Regions from separate parts of the Providencia stuartii genome, predicted to be linked through region 1. Evidence: predicted binding sites of a transcription regulator. Region 1 holds the regulator's gene; each other region holds the start of a gene.
What was found. The regulator PurR, encoded in region 1, represses purine synthesis genes. The targets are predictions, from matches to a motif close to CANGCAAACGTTTGCNTG.

Region 1 (5,326 bases):
CCGGAATGTTAAAACGTGATTGTTTCATACAATATGCCAGTTTTACAGGGGTATTACTATAGCACTCCAAGCTGGAAAAAGGGATTTTTTCTAGAATCCCGTTTTAAGTTACACGAACTTGCTTCAGCAAGGCAGAAAAGCGCGATCTTAAACTCTATTGATTAAGATAATTATCTCTATGATTTTAAGGTGTTTTTGTTGAAAAAATTTGGTAATATATGACGCAGAATATCCATGCCTATAACTCGGCAAGCATCTCATGCTATTATTAATCTATTAAAGAATAAGCAAGACCGCATGAACGTTCGGTTCGTGTATAACTCATAGCAAGATATACGTATTAAATTATTTGCTCACTTTTATGAGCACCACACCCATATGTGTTGTTTTAAACGCAAACAAGGAGTACGCAATGTCATTTGAACTTCCCGCTCTACCTTATGCTAAAAATGCGCTAGAACCTTATATCTCGGAAGAAACCTTAGAGTATCACTATGGTAAACACCATAATACCTATGTTGTTAATCTCAACAATTTAGTCAAAGGTACGGCTTTCGAAGGTAAATCACTGGAAGAGATCATCAAGACTTCAGATGCGGGTATTTTTAATAACGCCGCACAGGTTTGGAACCATACTTTTTACTGGCACTGCTTAGCACCAAATGCGGGTGGAGAACCAACCGGTAAAGTTGCTGAAGCCATTAATAAAGCTTTTGGTTCTTTCGCTGAATTCAAACAACAGTTCACAGATGCTGCGATTAAAAATTTCGGTGCCGGTTGGACTTGGCTGGTTCAAAAAACCGATGGCAGCTTAGCTATTGTGAATACATCAAATGCGGCAACCCCTATCTCTGGTGATGATAAACCTATCCTCACTGTCGATATTTGGGAACACGCTTATTACATTGATTACCGTAATGCGCGCCCTAAATACCTAGAGAACTTCTGGGCCTTAGTCAACTGGAAATTCGTTGAAGAAAACCTCGCTTAATCATTTTCTTTAGAGAATAGCTAAAGGGCGAGTCAATACTCGCCCTTCTTAATTTCACCTTTAATTAAACAGTAAAATTAAAAAATATGTACTGCAAAAGCAATGATCACAGCCAAAGAACCTAACGCTGCTAATAGTCCAAATTTAAAATCTGTATCCATGAGTCCCTCTCATCATAACGAACAGTTAACCAGCAAAATAACCATAACTTATACATGGTTAAATAAGTATGACATGACGATTTATAAAAACCAGTGTCTATATCACAGGTTATAACATCAATTATTTCTTTTGTTTTTGCGCTAGATCAGACAAAATCGATAACTAATCGCTAAATTATTGCCAGTTAAGGCACTATGCCTCAATATGTAGGTAATATTAGGTAATTTTTTAATAAGAATTCATAACAAGACCGATTATTGGTCAGGAGTTTTTTTTTCCCATGGCAACGATTAAAGATGTGGCGAAGCGCGCTGGCGTCTCCACCACAACCGTATCCCATGTAATAAACAAAACGCGCTTCGTAGCTGATGATACTAAAGCGGCTGTTTGGGCTGCGATAAAAGAACTCAACTATTCACCGAGTGCTGTTGCTCGTAGTTTGAAAGTTAATCATACAAAATCAATTGGCCTACTCGCGACATCAAGTGAGGCGCCTTATTTTGCTGAAGTGATTGAGTCAGTCGAGAATAGTTGCTATGAGAAAGGTTATACCCTTATTTTATGTAACTCTCATAATAACTTAGGTAAGCAACAAGCTTACTTACAAATGCTTGCGCAAAAGCGTGTTGATGGGCTACTCGTCATGTGTTCTGAATATCCCGATAAACTAATCCATATGCTGGAAGATTATCGCAATATTCCTATGGTCGTCATGGACTGGGGCACTTCCCGTGGTGATTTTACCGACAGTATCATTGATAACTCTTTTCATGGCGGTTACCTCGCAGGTCGTTATTTAATTGATCGGGGTCACCGTGACATCGGCGTGATCCCTGGCTCTTTAGAACGCAACACCGGTATTGGTCGACTGACGGGTTTTAAAAAAGCCATGGAAGAAGCGAAAGTGACTTTACGTGATGAATGGATCGTGCAAGGCGACTTTGAACCAGAATCTGGTTATAAAGCAATGATGCAGATCTTAAGTAATAAGCAAAAACCTACTGCCGTGTTCTGTGGCGGTGACATTATGGCGATGGGCGCAATTTGCGCTGCGGATGAGATGGGATTGCGTGTTCCTCAAGACATTTCTATCATTGGCTATGATAATGTGCGCAATGCGCGTTATTTTACTCCCGCGTTGACGACTATCCACCAGCCTAAAGAGCGTCTAGGCCAGATGGCATTCGCTATGCTGCTTGATCGTATTGTGAACAAGCGCGAAGATGCACAAACGATTGAAGTCCATCCTCGCCTAGTTGAGCGTCGTTCTGTCGCTGACGGACCATTTATTGACTACCGTCGTTAATTAAGGCGCTAACCATTCGGCGTTGAGTGTTTCACTATCCCCAAGATATTCAAGTAACCAACTCAACGCCGGTGATGTATTCTTTTCCACCCACGTTAGACAGCAAGGACTCGGAGGGAATGGCTGAGATAGCTGCAATTGGGCTAATTTCCCCTCATCACAAAAGGGCTTTGCTCGGTGCTCAGGTACCATGCCAACACATAAGCCATTAACAAGACATGTCATACCATTTTCCCAAAATGGCACCACTAAACGCCGCTGATTATCTAATGCCCATGTATCTCTTTTCGGCAAGTTACGTGAGGTATCTTCAAGGCATAAACTTGGGTATTCGCGCATTTGATCGTCTGTCAATTTTCCTTTTAGCTGCGCCAGAGGGTGGTTTGGACTGGCCACACAACGCCATGACATAAACCCCATATCACGAAAACTATAACGCTCTCCGATGGGTGAAGCACGCGTCGCACCAATCGCAACATCAACACGCCCATCGGCGAGTGCATCCCATACGCCGTTAAACACTTCAGGATGAATATATAATTCGATATCAGGAAAATGACGATAGAAATCTAAGATCAGTTGCTCTGTTCGCTGAGGTTTGACAATACAATCTACCGCGATACTAAACTGCCCTCGCCAACCATTTGCTGCCTGTTGACATTGGTGACGCGTTTGTATCATTTTTTTGATAACGGAGCGACTTTGCTTGATGAAAATCTCCCCTGCCTCAGTTAAGGCAACATCGCGGTGACGACGTTCAAAGATAGGTACAGCAAGCCATTCCTCTACTTGCTTAACCGTATAGCTAATTGCTGAAGGAACACGATGCAGTTCTTCCGCAGCGCCACTAAAACTTCCCGTTCTTGCAACGGCATCAATAACTTCTAGAGCATGAGCTGACCACATAATGATACCTTTCAAAAATTTTGATAGCAGATTCCAAATATTACCGTTTCACAATGTAAAAATACAACCTATAAAATAGAGTCTCTGTTAACAATTATGTAAATTCTGGATAAGTAAGCTTCCATGACAAATTCTGCGACAAAAAACTCCCCAGGCTTTATGCTTTACCTTGCTGGTTTGAGTATGCTTGGTTTTTTAGCCATCGATATGTACCTGCCTGCATTTGGTTCAATGCAAACGGCATTAAACACTTCTGAAGGTGCGATTAGTGCTTCTTTGAGCATTTTCTTAGCTGGTTTTGCCTTTGCACAACTTTTGTGGGGGCCATTATCTGACAAACTGGGACGCAAACCGATATTGATCGCAGGTTTATCGTTATTCATTGTGAGCTGTTTAGGCATTTTATGGGTAACGGATGCGACTCAACTCCTTATTTTGCGTTTTTTACAGGCGGTTGGCGTCTGTAGTGCGGCTGTGCTCTGGCAAGCTCTGGTCATTGACCGCTATGATGCTGCGAGCACTCAAAAAGTCTTTGCTTCGATTATGCCTTTAGTGGCTCTTTCTCCGGCTTTAGCACCGTTATTAGGTGCATGGGTTCTTGAACATTATGATTGGGAAATTATTTTTATTGTCTTAATGGCTGTTGGTATTTTATTGTTAATTCCAACCCTGTTATTGAAAAAGAATCCTTCAAAAGACATGACGGTGGATTCCCATGACCAAGAATCTATTTCGTTTTTAAAACTACTGGGTTCACGTATCTATAGTGGTAACGTGTTAGTCTACGCTTCATGTAGTGCGGGTTTTTTTGCTTGGTTAACAGGTTCACCATTTATTTTAAGAAATATGGGTTTTAACCCTGCTGATATTGGTTTGAGCTACATCCCACAAACGCTAGCATTTATTATTGGTGGCTATGGCTGCCGTTTTCTATTAATCAAAATTCGTGCTGAAGTATTATTTCCATTACTGTTGGTCGGTTATGCGGTGAGCATGTCGATACTCTTTTTGATGGCGATATACACAACACCGAGCCTCACCATGATCTTAATTCCATTCTGTTTTATGGCAGCAATGAATGGGGCGTCTTATCCAATCGCGGTGTCAAAAGCACTCAATACCTATCCACAGGCTAGCGGTAAAGCCGCTGCATTACAAAATGCTTTGCAACTTGGTTTATGTTTTTTAGCCAGTTTATTGGTTTCAGCGTTACCTTTCGATCCTTTATTATCGACAACCGGTGTCATGGCGGTGACCATCATACCGATGGTTATTGGTTATTTTATGCAATATACAAAAGATTGCACCAAACAGACTAATGAAAGAACAAGTTATCAGAATTAACAACCTGTTAACTCATCAGCCACTGCTTTGTCGTGGCTGATTTCCTCAAAAAACCCTCTTCCGACCATCTTTCTATGATTATCCACACCTTATCTGATACTCTAATTCAGTGTTATCGTTTAAAATTCTCCTTTTTTACCAAAAGTGACATTTTTCGCCATTGTTAAATAAAATTATCACTTCTATACTCGGATAATACTTAGTCCGAAGTGATTTTTGAGTTAATACGATATTCATGGTTTAAACTCAGGGCGCGACGGTATAAATGCGTTCCTGTCTTTGTGAAGCAATTCTTCGCAATCCTACACCTTCAGCAAGCTGAAATTCTATCTCAAAAACCTTCATCTCAAGTTGGAGAGCATATGAGCACTTGTGTAGATGAAACCAAAACTAAAGTTTCTAATTGGCAAAGAATCGCAGAATCTTTATTAAATCAAGCTGGAATTGAAATAAACGGCTCTAGACCGTTCGACATCCAAATACATAATACTGATTTTTATAAAAGGGTTCTGCAAAAAGGTTCTCTCGGTCTAGGCGAGAGTTACATGGACGGTTGGTGGGACTGTGAACGCTTGGATATCTTTTTTTATAAAGTTTTAAAAGCCAAGCTTGATACA
Region 2 (5,326 bases), 1.3 Mb from region 1:
AACACGCGCCCCTGCTTGTAGTTGTTCTAGATCTTGACGAGATAATTGCCCATAATCTTTATCTGTTTTCACCTCAAACATCACATCACCGTTTTCTGCCACATATGCATGGCCACGTTTGATCAGTAAGTCAGTGAGCTCGATAATTTCTTTAATATGCTGTGTTGCGCGAGGTTCACTATCAGGTCTTAGGATATTGAGAGCATCAAAATCCTTGTGCATTTCAGCCAGCATGCGAGTCGTTAACGCATCAACTGTTTCATTATTTTCAGCAGCACGTTTGATAATTTTATCGTCAATATCCGTCACGTTACGTACATAAGTGAGGTCATAACCCAGATAGCGTAAATAACGGCTAATGGCATCAAAAGCCACAAATGTACGACCATGACCAATATGACACAAATCGTAAATGGTGATACCACACACGTACATCCCTATTTTCCCTGGGTGAATGGGTTTAAACTCTTCTTTTTGGCGACTCAGTGTATTAAAAATCTGTAGCATCTGGACTATTCCGTTAAATGTGTACGTGTTTATCACCCATATACTCGACTCACTCCCAGTTACCGCGCGACGGATAGCATTCGCTCATCCTATGCTAGTATTTCGGAAGCTGCTCGCGATAGACCTATCGTGAATTCGCATCTCAAACTCTTTGGAGTATCGCTGGTTCAAGCTATTAAGGGATATTTCAATAAATATAAGGTATCTACCTACAAAATAGAATGATATTGAACCCTGAACACTATCAGAATGCAAGAAATACACATGATCTTTGTCATACTATCGCTATCGTTCAACGCATTGATAACCTAGACAGTGACTTCAAGTCGGGTTTTATCTGTGATATAAACTTCCTGACAACCACGCCTTCAACAGAAGGCGCAATAAATACAATTATTCAGGATAGCTATTATGGTGACTTTTCATACCAATCACGGTGACATTGTTATTAACACTTTTGACGATAAAGCTCCAGTAACCGTCGAAAACTTTTTGAATTACTGCCGTGAAGGTTTCTACAATAATACCATTTTCCACCGTGTCATTAATGGTTTCATGATCCAAGGCGGCGGTTTTGAACCTGGCATGAAACAAAAAGCAACAAAAGCACAGATCAAAAACGAAGCTAATAACGGCTTAAAAAATAATCGTGGTACTTTAGCCATGGCTCGTACTAACGATCCACACTCAGCTACAGCACAGTTTTTCATTAACGTTGTTGATAACGACTTCCTTAACTTCCGTTCAGAACACCCTGATGGTTGGGGCTACTGTGTATTTGCAGAAGTTGTTGAAGGTATGGACGTTGTTGACAAAATCAAAGGGGTTTCAACAGGTCGTAGTGGTTTCCACCAAGACGTTCCACGCGAAGATGTTGTGATTGAAAAAGTGACTGTTAGCGAATAATTCGACGCATAATATGTCCACTTATATCATTGCAGACCTGCATTTGAGTGAAGATGAACCGGCGATTACCGCCGGTTTTATGAATTTTATTCACCAACAAGCTATTGATGCCGACAGCCTGTATATCCTCGGCGACTTTTTTAATTATTGGATTGGTGATGACGATAAGACTCAGCTCCATCAACAAGTGGCTGAAGCCTTAAAAAGCCTTACTGACCGTGGTATCCCTTGTTACTTTATTCATGGAAACCGTGACTTCTTACTAGGCAAACGTTATGCCAAGCAATGTGGCATGACGATACTTAACCAAGAAACATTGCTTGAACTTTATGGTCAACGCGTGTTGATTTTGCATGGCGATACACTGTGTACCGATGACCAAGCTTATCAACGTTATCGTCAAAAGGTCCACACACCATGGATCCAACGTGTATTTTTAACTTTACCTCTATTTATCCGCCGACGTATTGCTGAAAAAATGCGTAAAAATAGTCAATATGCTAGCAGTATGAAAGCCGAATCAATTATGGATGTCAATCAGCAGGCCGTTATTGCAGCGTTAGAACACTATCAAGCGGACTGGATGATACATGGTCATACCCATCGCCCCGCTATTCATGAAATTGATGTCGCTGATAAACGTTATTATCGCGGCGTTTTAGGTGCATGGCATCATGAAGGCTCAGCATTTGTGATAAATGAACAAGGTATTGAGCTCATTTTTTTCCCTTTTTAATCTCTGATACGGTAACTCAGTAAATTGCTCAACCCGCATTCGTTTGCTGATATTTTAACCACGCAAACGTTTTCCTTAGCGAGTTACCATGATATGATCGGGGCAATTCATTTTTCCCACCTCACGGTGAAAATTTATTAACCACAGGGATTACACAAAATGACTGCTCAATCTGCGGCAAAAATCGCTATTGTTATGGGTTCTAAAAGTGATTGGACAACCATGCAACACGCTGCCGATGTCTTAACCGAGCTGCAACTGCCTTTCCACGTTGAAATTGTCTCAGCACATCGTACCCCCGACAAACTATTTTCCTTTGCGGAACAAGCAAAAGAAAATGGCTTTGAGGTGATTATTGCAGGAGCCGGCGGAGCCGCTCATTTACCGGGTATGCTTGCAGCAAAAACCTTAGTTCCTGTGTTAGGTGTTCCAGTACAAAGCGCTGCGTTGAGTGGTGTCGATAGTCTCTACTCTATTGTACAAATGCCTAAAGGTATCCCTGTAGGTACACTGGCAATCGGTAAGGCCGGTGCTGCAAATGCGGCACTACTGGCCGCACAAATTCTTGCGAATACTGATAAGGCGCTATTTGCTCGCTTAGCCGCTTGGCGTGAGGCGCAAACGAATGATGTGCTTAACAACCCTGATCCTCGGGAGGCACAATGAAACCCGTCTGTGTCCTTGGTAATGGTCAATTAGGCCGCATGTTGCGTCAAGCAGGTGAACCGCTTGGTATTGCAGTATTTCCTGTTGGGTTAGATGCGGAACCTGAAGCCGTTCCCTATCAACAAAGTGTTATCACCGCAGAAATTGAGCGCTGGCCTGAAACACCACTGACTAAAGAGCTAGCACTTCATAATGCCTTTATTAACCGAGATATTTTTCCTCGTTTAGCAGATAGATTCCCACAAAAAAGCCTCTTTGATTCGCTGGGTTTAGCCACCGCACCTTGGGCTTCTCTTGACGCTAAAGCGCAATGGCCTGAACTCTTTGCAACCCTCGGTGATTTCTTGATCGTCAAACGTAGAACGGGTGGCTATGATGGCCGTGGTCAATGGCGTGTTTCACCCGGCAACGAAGCGAGTCTACCTGATGAAATCTATGGGAACTGTATTGTCGAGCAAGGTATCCCTTTTGATGCAGAAGTATCCGTTATTGGCGCGCGTAATCGTGCGGGGGAGTGTGTATTTTATCCTATCACCCATAACCTACATCAAGAAGGTATCTTACGCACCAGTGTCGCTTTCCCCAACGCGAACCATTCACAGCAGCAACAAGCTCAGGCTATGTTAAGTGCTGTCATGAATGAGCTAGATTATGTTGGTGTTATGGCAATGGAGTGTTTTGTCGTTGGTGATAAATTACTTATCAATGAATTAGCTCCACGTGTGCATAACAGTGGTCACTGGACCCAGAACGGTGCCTCTATCAGCCAATTTGAATTGCATTTACGCGCTATTTTAGATTTACCAATGCCATCGCCGACAGTATTTAATCCTTCTGTTATGGTGAATTTAATTGGCACTGAGCTCAATCAACAATGGTTAAGTTTACCGTTAGTTCATCTGCACTGGTATGAAAAAGACGTTCGTCCTGTTCGTAAAGTTGGTCATTTAAACCTGACTCACAGCTGCCCAACTGAGCTTGCTGACAGCCTAAATTCGCTAGTAGAGCTGTTACCAAATGAGTACAAAAGTGGCATTGACTGGGCGAAAGAAAAATTAAACTGGTACTACAGCCAATAAATAGGGAAAATAGCGCCATACGATGCCCGATATTTTCGGGCATTTTGCATTTATATGGCTGCTTTTTTTTACGAAAAGGCAGAGTTACTGGAGTTGACATGGCCGCGACAGATTCCCCATCCTTATTTAGCCCACTCTATCAGTGGAGTATCCTCATTCTTTTAGGGATGGTTTATTTTTTAGCCACTGCAACCACCTTTACGTCATTGGGTGTTGTCCTCCCCAGTATGATCGAAGAGCTGAAATGGAGCTGGACAGAAGCAGGGTTTGGTTTCACCTTATTAGGGTTAACCTGTGGTCTTGCAAGTTTCCTGCCCTCCTTGCTTATCCGAAAAATCGGCGTTCGCCTGACACTCCTTCTCGGTACGCTGATCTTTATTGCCGGTTTTTATAGTTTATATTCAACAGAAACCATTAACCGCTATTTTCTTGGCACAGCACTCATTGGTGTGGGTTTCACTTTACTGGCGACCGTTCCTGGAACCTATGTGCTTTCTCGCCTATTTGAAAAGCAGTCATTAGCCTTTGGTTTATATTTTACGATTGGTGGATTGGGTGGTGTCGCTGGGCCTTGGATCTATTTTTATGCATCAAATCAGTTAGGTTCGTGGCGTATGCATTGGGTACTCTGCGCTGTTTACCTTGGTATTGTGACATTCATTACCCTGTTAGCATTGCGTGAAGGTAATCGAGAACGAGAACATGCTAAACATGTGATGCAAAAACAGGTTAGCGACGGCAGTAAACCGATTTATCGCACTACAGAGGTATGGACAGTACGTCGTGCTTTGCGCACTTGGCAGTTTTATTTAATAGCAGCAACCTATACTTCATTTTTATGGTGCGGTATTACGGTTAACAGTTTCGCGGTTGCCCATATTGAAGAGCGCGGCTTTGGTATCACTATTGCCGTTTCATTACTCAGTACAATGGCTTTTGTTAACGCATTTTCAAGATTTATTGGTGGTGCCGTTGGAGAATGGTTGGAGCCCAAAAAACTGTTAATTGTTAGCCTGATCATTATGGTATTTGGGGTTATTTCATTAAGTATCGCAACCTCATGGTTATGGTTGATATTATTTGTGCTCTGTGTCGGTATCGGCTATGGCATGACTTTCTTAGCCTCCAGCGTTTTATTATCCAATTATTTTGGTCGTGGCCCCTATTTAGAGTTATTTTCCGTGGTGAATTTAATTTCTACTGTGGCGTGTTTAGCGCCATTTATTGCGGGTGCGATTAAGGATTATACAAGTAGTTTTACACCTGCATTTCTTATTATCGCCGCCCCTGTTGTCGTGATCCTCATGCTAACGTTAATGATGAAACCGCCTGTTTTATCCGCTAAAAAATGATGCCATTTATCACTGTATGTCGTGAGTGATAAAATAAAAAAGCTCGGGCTACACCCCGAGCAAAAAAATCAAAATAGACA
Region 3 (5,326 bases), 2.2 Mb from region 1:
CCTTCCTCCCGACTGAAAGTACTTTACAACCCTAGGGCCTTCTTCATACACGCGGCATGGCTGCATCAGGCTTGCGCCCATTGTGCAATATTCCCCACTGCTGCCTCCCGTAGGAGTCTGGGCCGTGTCTCAGTCCCAGTGTGGCTGATCATCCTCTCAGACCAGCTAGGGATCGTCGCCTAGGTGAGCCATTACCCCACCTACTAGCTAATCCCATATGGGTTCATCCGATAGCGCAAGGCCCGAAGGTCCCCTGCTTTGCTCCTTAGAGATTATGCGGTATTAGCCACCGTTTCCAGTAGTTATCCCCCTCTATCGGGCAGATCCCCATACATTACTCACCCGTCCGCCGCTCGTCAGCGAGAAGCAAGCTTCCCCTGTTACCGCTCGACTTGCATGTGTTAGGCCTGCCGCCAGCGTTCAATCTGAGCCATGATCAAACTCTTCAATTAAAAGTAGTCTGATGCTCAAAGAATTAAACTGTTTATCAATTCGCTTCTGTTCGGCTAACTTTGTCGGCTTCGCTCCGCTTTCCTCGCCGTACCTCAGTACTGTCTCGGAAATGCTCACTCGCCTTCGCGTTATCCTTCCACAATCGAATTGCACATTGTTAGTTCATATATGAATTAACGTGTTAGTCACTCTTCAAGACTTAAAATCAAATATTTTTTTGATAGTGTCCTGTGAGTGCCCACACAGATTGTCTGATAAATTGTTAAAGAGCGTTGCGACTTTATCTTTCGATATTAACCGTTTAGGTTGTTGTCGCGAGGTGTCGTATACTACGTTTTTCTGTCAGAAAGTCAAGTGATTATTTTCAACTTTTTCTCTCTTTTTCACCTCAGTCATCACGAGGGTTTCTTTTTCAACCTGACCACCGAAGCGGTTTGTCGTGACAACGGATGCGCATTATAGGGAGTCAGGAAATTCTGGCAACTCTTTTTTTCACTTTTTTGTTTGATTGATGCATTCCACAGCAAAACACCCCCTTATACAGTCTTATTCACAATGTTATCCACAATCATAAAAATAATTAAAATATAACGCGCATTACGCAAACGTTTGCGTTACAATTAGCCTGAAAATTCATCGTTGATTTTGTTTTTATGTTCTGAAATTGTTAGTAGGTTATCTCTATCTATTACGATGTTGATGCATTTAAGCGATGGCAACACACAATAGATATATATAAGAAGAGTCATTTTACTCTTTCCACTAACTCTTACGGTTTTATTGCTTTCTTATCCAAGGGATCTATCTCATGCAACAGCTTCGTCCTATTCGTCGTGCCCTTCTCAGTGTTTCTGATAAAACAGGTGTTGTTGAATTCGCTAAGGCGCTTTCTCAGCGAGGTGTTGAACTGCTCTCTACCGGTGGAACCGCAAAACTGCTTGCAGAGTCAGGGTTAAACGTTACCGAAGTTTCAGACTATACGGGGTTCCCTGAAATGATGGATGGGCGAGTAAAAACACTACACCCTAAAGTGCATGGTGGTATTTTAGGCCGCCGAGGTATAGATGATGCTATCATGCAACAGCATGCTATCGAGCCGATAGATATGGTCGTTGTAAATTTATATCCATTCGCACAAACAGTTGCCAAACCTAATTGCACTTTAGAAGATGCTGTTGAGAACATCGATATTGGTGGGCCAACAATGGTTCGCTCTGCGGCTAAAAACCATAAAGATGTCGCGATTGTTGTTAACTGCCTTGATTACGAAAAAATCATAGAAGAACTCGATAATCACGATAATTCATTAAATTGGTCCACACGTTTTGACCTTGCAATTAAAGCATTCGAACATACCGCTGCGTATGACAGCATGATTGCTAACTATTTTGGTGAGCTAGTCGCTCCTTATTATGGTGATACAACACAGCCTTCCGGACGCTTTCCTCGTACCTTGAATTTAAATTTCATTAAAAAACAAGATATGCGCTATGGCGAAAACAGCCATCAAGATGCCGCTTTCTATATAGAAGAAAATCCTCAAGAAGCGTCTATCGCAACAGCGACACAGATCCAAGGCAAGGCATTGTCTTATAATAATATAGCGGACACAGATGCCGCTTTGGAATGCGTAAAATCTTTTGAAGAGCCTGCGTGTGTGATAGTCAAACACGCTAACCCTTGTGGTGTTGCAATCGGTAACAACATCCACGCGGCGTATGAACGTGCATTTAAAACCGATCCAACTTCGGCTTTTGGTGGCATTATCGCATTTAACCGTATGCTAGATAAAACGACCGCCGAAGCCATTATTGAACGTCAATTCGTTGAAGTCATTATCGCGCCAACCGTTGCAGACGATGCGCTTTCTATATTAGCAACAAAGCAAAATGTTCGAGTTCTGACCTGTGGAGAGTGGAATAAACCTATTGCGGGGCTAGATTTCAAACGTGTTAATGGCGGTTTGCTAGTACAAGATCGTGATTTAGGCATGGTTCAGGCCGATGAGCTACGTGTAGTCACAAAACGTCAACCGACTGAACGTGAATTAAAAGATGCTATGTTCTGCTGGAAGGTGGCTAAATTTGTGAAGTCCAATGCGATTGTGTATGCCAAAAACGATATGACAATTGGAATTGGTGCAGGCCAAATGAGTCGAGTCTACTCAGCCAAAATAGCGGGTATCAAAGCCGCCGATGAAGGCTTAGAAGTCGCAGGTTGTGCAATGGCATCCGATGCCTTTTTCCCATTCCGAGATGGTATTGATGCAGCAGCAGCAGTTGGTGTCACTTGCGTGATCCAGCCTGGAGGCTCTATTCGCGATAACGAAGTCATTGATGCCGCTAACGAACATGGTATTGCCATGATTTTCACGAATATGCGTCATTTCCGCCATTAATTTAACGTGGGGTAACAGTATGAATATTTTAATTATTGGTGGTGGCGGCCGCGAACATGCTTTAGCGTGGAAAGCGGCACAATCTCCGCTTGCAGATAAAGTTTATGTCGCTCCAGGTAATGCAGGTACTGCATTAGAACCATCACTGGAAAATGTTGCTATTTCTGCAACTGATATTGATGGTTTATTAACGTTTGCAAAAGAAAAGCAAATTGGCTTAACCATTGTTGGGCCTGAGGCGCCTTTAGTACTTGGGGTGGTTGACGCATTTCAAAAAGCAGGCCTAACCATTTTTGGGCCGACTCAAGGAGCGGCTCAGCTAGAAGGCTCTAAGGCTTTTACTAAGGACTTCTTAGCTCGCCATAATATCCCAACCGCTGCCTATCAAAATTTTACCGAGGTAGAACCAGCATTAGCCTACTTAGATAGAGTCGGTGCCCCCATCGTAATTAAAGCCGATGGACTTGCTGCGGGTAAAGGTGTGATCGTCGCGATGACGCTCGAAGAAGCTAAAGATGCCGTACAGGATATGCTTGCGGGTAATGCATTTGGTGATGCAGGTCATCGTATCGTTATTGAGGAATTCCTTGATGGCGAAGAAGCCAGTTTTATCGTCATGGTGGATGGTGAAAATGTTATTCCTATGGCAACCAGTCAAGATCACAAACGTGTTGGTGATGGTGATACCGGATTGAATACTGGCGGTATGGGGGCATATTCCCCCGCTCCTGTTGTGACAGATGAGATCCACCAACGCGTTATGGAACAAGTTATCTATCCAACAGTGCAAGGGATGGATGCAGAAGGTCATCGCTATCAAGGTTTCCTCTATGCAGGACTCATGATTGACAAAGCAGGCAATCCAAAAGTTATCGAGTTTAACTGCCGTTTTGGTGATCCTGAAACTCAGCCAATTATGATGCGTCTACAATCTGATCTCGTTGAATTATGTCTTGCTGGCGCAAAAGGTGAGTTAGCAGGTAAGGGTTCATCATGGGATGAGCGCCCTGCATTAGGCATTGTTATTGCTGCGGGTGGTTACCCTGGCGACTATCGTAACGGTGATGTGATCCTCGGCTTACCAACCGAAGAAGCGACAGATAGCAAAGTGTTCCATGCGGGAACAAAACTGAAAGATGGCGATGTCGTAACGGCTGGCGGGCGCGTACTGTGTGTCACAGCCCTCGGTAATGATATTGCTCAAGCACAGCAAAAAGCCTATCAAGCCGCGGCAAATATCCATTGGGATGGCAGTTTTTACCGTAAAGATATTGGCTATCGTGCCATTGCACGTTTGAAGTAACGACCACAAAAAACTCAGTCCATTAAGCTGATAAACAGGTTTCAACAAAACCGCTTTATCAGCTTTTTTATTGTATTTCTGTTTTTGTTTCTAACAGACAAAAGCTCTAAGTATTTCGTTGCCTAACTAGGCGGCACAGTAACTTATCTTCAGGAGTATACACAGGTATGTGACTGGGGGTGAGTTGCTGAAGCCAACAACGTGAGAATGCGAAAGACGACAAGCGGTGAGATTACAATGAATCTTTACTAGGTTGCCAGCGACAAAAATCCGTATCTGCTACCATCAAAAGCTGATTTCCTTCGGGCGATTCCAACCAAGCAATATTTAATTGCTTATGCCACACCTTTGCCCGATTTTCTAACCAATTCTGAGCATAAGGCTCAAAGATGACTTTTTTGGTATCGCCTTCACAAGTAACCACTTTGTCTTGTGACCAGTGACCTTGATACAACTTAACATCACCAACAACTAGGGCTGTATTAATATCGAGAATACGTTTCGCTTCAAAACGCCAGCGGATAATATCATCAGACGACAGGGCTGTTTTGCGATCTTTTTCTACGCGTTGCATAAAAACGACATCATCGTTTTTATCAAAGCGAAGCTGTTCCATGATTTCTTGTTCGCCTGCATTTAAGATCTGGCTACGGATTTGCCAAAGCTGACCTGAACGGTATTCAAAGAAATTAACTGAGGTATCGGTGCCTTTATAGGGGCTGTAAACCACCATTAGCACTTGAGGATCATGTTTAGCATCGTTCAGACGCCACATACGGATTACGCCATTATCAGCGATAAATCCACTTGCACTAAATTCAGGGAAGTTAGAGCGAGAAGAACAGGCGCTGAGCATTGAGAGTGCTCCCAATACCAGCAACCCTTTCCGAATGAACAAAAGGGGTCGTAGTCTCCCCCTCCTGATAATTCTTGTTTGCAACTTTCTTATTTTACCGCTTCTTTCAGTGCTTTACCGGCAGAGAAAGCAGGAACGTTAGTTGCTGGGATAGTGATTTCTTCGCGAGTTTGCGGGTTACGACCGGTACGCTCTGCACGGTGGCTGACTTTGAAAGTACCGAAACCGACCAGTTGTACTTGCTCGCCTTTTTTCAGCGTTTCTGAGATAGCATTCAGTGTTGATTCTAATGCTGCTTTTGCCTGTACTTTAGTCA
Region 4 (5,326 bases), 1.4 Mb from region 1:
CCATTTTGAAAGCGATTTCGATATTGATGCCCAGATGGTTTTTTTCCTTGAGGAGAAAATAGTGTGATGAATTGCTCGCCTAACGGGAAAAAGTCAGGGCATTCCCACATATAAACATTTTTATCGTCTGTTTTAGCCAGTATTTGGTACTCTTCAGGCCAGTTCAGTAAGTCATCGGTGCTAAAGAGCAAAATTTGTCCTTGATCGAGACTATCTCTTGCGCCAACAACCATCCACCAGCGTGAATCCTGAAACCAAACTTTAGGGTCTCGAAAATGCATGTAACCTTCAGGCGAAGGGATCACGACGCCGTGTTTTTCAAAATGAATACCATCATGACTTATGGCCAAACATTGCGCTTGATAGATTTGGCTGTCATCTCCTGCATTGGATAACCAAATATGGCCAGTATAAAATAAGTATAACTTGCCTTCATCACTGACGGCTGATCCTGAAAAGCATCCATCACGATCATATTCATCACCAGGAGCAAGCGCGATAGGTTGATGTGACCAGTGGATCATATCTTTACTTGTCGCATGTCCCCAATGCATAGGTCCCCAGTCAGCGCTGTAAGGATGATGCTGGTAGAATGCATGATATAACCCATCATGATAAATGAGCCCATTAGGATCATTCAGCCAGCCGGCGTAGGTTGCAAGATGATATTCAGGATAAAACTGCCTGTTGAGAGATTGTCTCGCTATTTCAAGTGCTATCGATGCTTGGTGAATACGCTGTTTCATCATGGTTCCTTTCGTTACTAATGATTTCTATCTATACAATCGTTGTGGAATATTGGGTTATTTAATGGAGTGTGATTCGTATCATGTGATGGTGTGACCTAACGCACGCGTTACGAACTGTTTTTTATTTATACTCAATACAAATCATGTTAACGTTAACAAAAAGCAGTTTCTAGCATTAATTTGTTTTAATTGTGATGATTGCTAGTTGAGTCACTCATTGTCGAGATGGAGAGCCTATGAAAGTTTGGTCTTTAGGAGATGCAGTCGTTGATTTAATTCCTTTGCACAGTATGCAATATGAAGCTTGTGCTGGTGGCGCTCCTGTCAATGTTGCAGCGGGAGTTGCTAAGCTAGGACAGCCTAGCGGTTTTATTGGACGTGTTGGTGAAGATGCTTTTGGCCATTTTATGCAAAAGACGTTATTTGATATGGGGGTCGATACCCGTGCGATGGAATTTGATGAAAAATATCATACCAGCACCGTTTTAGTGTCTTTACAAGAAAATGGGGAACGTGAATTTTCTTTTTTAGTCTCGCCGTCGGCGGATCAGTTCTTAAGTCATAAAAATCTACCTGCATTTGAAAAAGCGATATTGCATTTTTGCTCATTGGCACTGGTGCATCCTGTGTGTCGCACTTCATTAACTGCGGCTATTGAGCAACTTAAACAAGCGGGGGGATTACTCAGTTTTGATATTAATATTCGTCCTCAAATGTGGTCAGATCCTATTGAAATGCATACAAGGGTCGACCAATTTGCTTATCAGGCGGATATACTGAAACTTTCAGAAGAAGAACTGTTGTGGTTGGTTGATGATCTTAGCTTAGATAATGCCATCGAGAAGCTTAAACGGTATCCTGCTCGTTTGAAAGTTATCACTCAGGGAGCCAAAGGCTGCATCGTTTTGACGCATAACCAACAAATAGGTATGAGTGCATTTCGGGTTGAAAGTGTTGATACCACAGGGGCGGGAGATGCATTTATGGCAGGACTGCTTGCAGCGATTGCTCAGGCTGGGTTAAGTGATAATGAGGAATATTTGATGAATATTATCACTCAAGCTACTGCTTGTGGGGCGCTAGCAACGACGCGTAAGGGGGCAATAAGTGCGGCGCCAACGCAGAAAGAGTTAACTCTGTTTATTAATCAGCAACCACCATTACATATTCGAGAGCTTTAAAACTAAGACTATATTAATGTGAATAGTGATGTTAATTAATTCAAATTAATAGATAAAAGCGTATGATACTGGCAGTAAAATTTTATCTGTAAAACATCTATTTTGGATTAATTATGCTACTAAGATCAGGGGTAGTATTAGCTATCTTTTCTTATATTCTTTGGGGGATCACGCCACTTTTTTACCGTTTATTACCCGGAGCAGAACCTTTAGAGTTATTGGCTCAACGTGTAATTTGGTCGATCCCTTTTTTATTACTGATCCGTCTGATGATTAAAAATAAAACGGCTTGGCAACAAGTATGGGCGGATAAACGTTCGATAATTTTGTGCCTATTTAGTTCGGCGATTATGGCGATATCATGGGGCGCATTCACCTATGCTTTAACCCATGGGCAAGTGCTAGCCGCGAGTCTTGGTTATTTTATTAATCCTTTATTTTCCATTTTACTCGGCGTTGTTTTTTTACACGAAAGGCTTGTTGTCGCGGAAAAGATGGCGGTATTACTCATTTTTTCGGGCGTTTGCTTTCAAATTTTGCAGTATGGTGAATTACCTTTACTTGCATTGGTGATGGGCAGTGCTTTTGCGGTTTATGGTTTGATCCGTAAATTCATTCGTTTCGATGTTATTACTTCACTATTTATTGAAGCTATTTGGTTACTGCCTGTTGCTGGTGGGATCACGTGGTGGCTCTCTGTTAATGAGAGTAGTGCTGTAGCCGCAGGGGATTGGCAAATTAAACTACTCTATATGCTCGCCGCTCCTGTCACGATTATTCCATTACTGTTTTTTACCGCCGCAATTAAGCGCACGACATTGACGGTAATCGGACTGGCACAATATATTGAACCGACAATTCAATTTTTACTGGCGGTATTCTTATTTAATGAGCTATTTGATTGGGTAAAAGGAGTCAGTTTCTCATTAATTTGGTTGGGGTTACTCTGCTGCATTATTGCTTTATTGCATAAGCGTTACAACGAATACCATAAACGGGTTCCTTACGTTACTGGGCGCGATAAAACACCAAAACTGTAATGTATTATTTGAGATGGGAGAGATTGCTCAGATCTTTAGTGGTTAAAGCAAACGATTGCGTATATAATCTTCGTCATTAAATTGGCATATTTGCATACAAGGTTATCTATCATGAATCAATTAGGTACAGCACTTTGTCCTTCTGCAACAAAAGTTATGTTACTCGGTTCAGGTGAGCTAGGAAAAGAAGTGGCTATTGAATGTCAGCGTTTGGGCATTGAGGTTATTGCGGTCGATCGTTATGACAATGCGCCTGCAATGCACGTTGCTCATCGTTGCTATACCATTAACATGTTAGATAGCGATGCGATTCGCCAGCTGGTAGCGCAAGAAAAACCCGATTTTATTGTTCCAGAAATTGAAGCCATCGCGACAAAAACCCTTGTGGAATTAGAACAGCAAGGACAAAAAGTGGTGCCTTCTGCACATGCGGTTTATTTAACAATGAACCGTGAAGGCATACGTAAACTTGCAGCAGAAGAACTGGGTTTGCCCACTTCAGATTATCGGTTTGTTGAAACGCAAACTGATTTTATCAATGCTGCCAATGAGATAGGTTTTCCATGTATTGTGAAGCCAGTCATGAGCTCTTCAGGTAAAGGACAAAGTGTCATTCGTTGTGAACAAGAGCTTGAATCTGCATGGCACTACTCACAAGAGGGTGGGCGCACCGGTCAAGGACGTGTGATTGTTGAGAAAATGGTGCATTTTGATTTTGAAATCACCATGTTAACGGTCAGCGCAAGTGACGGTATTCATTTTTGTGCACCTGTTGGGCATCGCCAAGAAAAAGGTGATTATCGTGAATCATGGCAACCACAGCATATGAGCGAAAAAGCGTTGCAAAATGCGCAGGAGGTCGCTGCAAAGATTGTTACGGCATTAGGTGGATATGGTTTGTTTGGAGTCGAGTTATTTGTATGTGGTGACGATATCATTTTTAATGAAGTTTCTCCCCGACCACATGATACTGGAATGGTCACACTCATCTCACAAAATTTATCCGAGTTTGCTTTACATGTGCGTGCATTTTTAGGCTTACCTATTGGCATGATCCGCCAATATGGACCCAGTGCATCAGCGGTTATTTTGCCTGAATTACATAGTCAAAATATTGTTTTTTCAGGGCTTAAACAAGCGCTGGGTTCTGATATTCAATTGCGTCTATTTGGAAAACCTGAAATAGCAGGAACTCGCCGTTTAGGGGTTGCACTCGCAATAGCTGATTCGATTGATAATGCGCTCTATATGGCGAAAAAAGCGGCTCAAACGGTTAATGTGAGTGGTTAACGAAAAGCCACAATGTATGAGTGAATAAATTGTGGCTTAGTATTCGCTCATTAGTGATTATCTTGTATGATCATGGCAGCACCGCGTTCGGCGATCATGATTGTTGGTGCGTTGGTGTTGCCACTTGGAATTTCAGGCATAACAGAGCAATCAATAACACGGAGTTTGTTGATACCATGAACTCGTAAGCGTAAATCAGTAACAGAGGTTGCTGCGTCTTTTCCCATACGGCAACTACCAACGGGGTGATAGACCGTTTTACAGAAATTACGTACAAACTCTTCTAATGCAGCATCATCATCGCGGACTTGTGCTGGTGGCATCAGTGTTTCTTTACTGACCGCTTGCAAAGCTTCTGATTCAAGAACTTGCAAACCGAATTTGACGGCACGCTTACAACCTTCCATATCTTCTGGAGAAGCTAAGTAGTTGGCATGAATTTTCAGAGGGGCTTGAGGATCTTGACTACGCAGCAGTAATTCCCCGCGTGATTTCGGCTGTAAATAGCCCACTTTTAAGGTAAATCCATGTGTAGCGGGAAGCGGCTCGCCAGGAACATCATCCCAACTATCGAGAATAGGTAAAAAATGGATTTGCACATCTGGGCGGCCTTGACCACAGCTATCGATAAATGCAGCGCCTTCGAGTACGTTCGAGGCTAATAAACCACTGCGAAAAGCGAGCCATTGAAATCCATGCTTCAAGGCATTAATCCCTTGATCTGCCCCGAAAAGGCTAATGGGATCTTTGGTTGTGACATTAATAGACATATGTAGATGGTCATGGAAATTCTTGCCAACAGGAAGATCCACGATAGTTTCAATACCGAGCGTACTAAGATGATCTTGTGGACCAATCCCTGATAACATTAATAACTTAGCGGAGCCCATTGCGCCGGCACAGATAATAACTTCTTTCTGTGCGAATACTTCTATTTCATGACCATCGTTTCCTTGATAAGCCACTCCTACCGCTTCCCCATCACGAATAATGATACGGTTAACTTGTTTATTGAGTTTTACAGTGAGCTTATCGCTTTGAGCTACACTTTTGAGGTATGTTTTTG

Region 2: the regulator PurR is predicted to act here: its motif matches at 2,209-2,226, upstream of purE (5-(carboxyamino)imidazole ribonucleotide mutase).
Region 3: the regulator PurR is predicted to act here: its motif matches at 1,052-1,069, upstream of purH (bifunctional phosphoribosylaminoimidazolecarboxamide formyltransferase/IMP cyclohydrolase).
Region 4: the regulator PurR is predicted to act here: its motif matches at 3,015-3,032, upstream of purT (formate-dependent phosphoribosylglycinamide formyltransferase).

What each region holds. Positions count from the first base shown of each region.
Region 1 is NZ_CP119546.1:2,611,027-2,616,352, forward strand. It holds gene sodB (superoxide dismutase [Fe]) at 413-991, shown strand; gene P2E05_RS21930 (YnhF family membrane protein) at 1,069-1,152, opposite strand; gene purR (HTH-type transcriptional repressor PurR) at 1,434-2,459, shown strand; gene punR (DNA-binding transcriptional activator PunR) at 2,460-3,365, opposite strand; gene punC (purine nucleoside transporter PunC) at 3,489-4,709, shown strand; gene cfa (cyclopropane fatty acyl phospholipid synthase) at 5,072-5,326, shown strand, end outside.
Region 2 is NZ_CP119546.1:1,330,625-1,335,950, reverse strand. It holds gene cysS (cysteine--tRNA ligase) at 1-507, opposite strand, end outside; gene ppiB (peptidylprolyl isomerase B) at 919-1,413, shown strand; gene P2E05_RS05720 (UDP-2,3-diacylglucosamine diphosphatase) at 1,427-2,149, shown strand; gene purE (5-(carboxyamino)imidazole ribonucleotide mutase) at 2,309-2,815, shown strand; gene purK (5-(carboxyamino)imidazole ribonucleotide synthase) at 2,812-3,894, shown strand; gene P2E05_RS05705 (CynX/NimT family MFS transporter) at 3,993-5,246, shown strand.
Region 3 is NZ_CP119546.1:406,938-412,263, reverse strand. It holds rRNA gene P2E05_RS01795 (16S ribosomal RNA) at 1-452, opposite strand, end outside; gene purH (bifunctional phosphoribosylaminoimidazolecarboxamide formyltransferase/IMP cyclohydrolase) at 1,262-2,851, shown strand; gene purD (phosphoribosylamine--glycine ligase) at 2,871-4,154, shown strand; gene P2E05_RS01780 (DUF1481 domain-containing protein) at 4,387-5,010, opposite strand; gene P2E05_RS01775 (HU family DNA-binding protein) at 5,100-5,326, opposite strand, start outside.
Region 4 is NZ_CP119546.1:1,209,027-1,214,352, forward strand. It holds gene P2E05_RS05185 (glycoside hydrolase family 32 protein) at 1-746, opposite strand, end outside; gene P2E05_RS05190 (aminoimidazole riboside kinase) at 986-1,930, shown strand; gene rarD (EamA family transporter RarD) at 2,044-2,970, shown strand; gene purT (formate-dependent phosphoribosylglycinamide formyltransferase) at 3,082-4,260, shown strand; gene P2E05_RS05205 (GMC family oxidoreductase) at 4,311-5,326, opposite strand, start outside.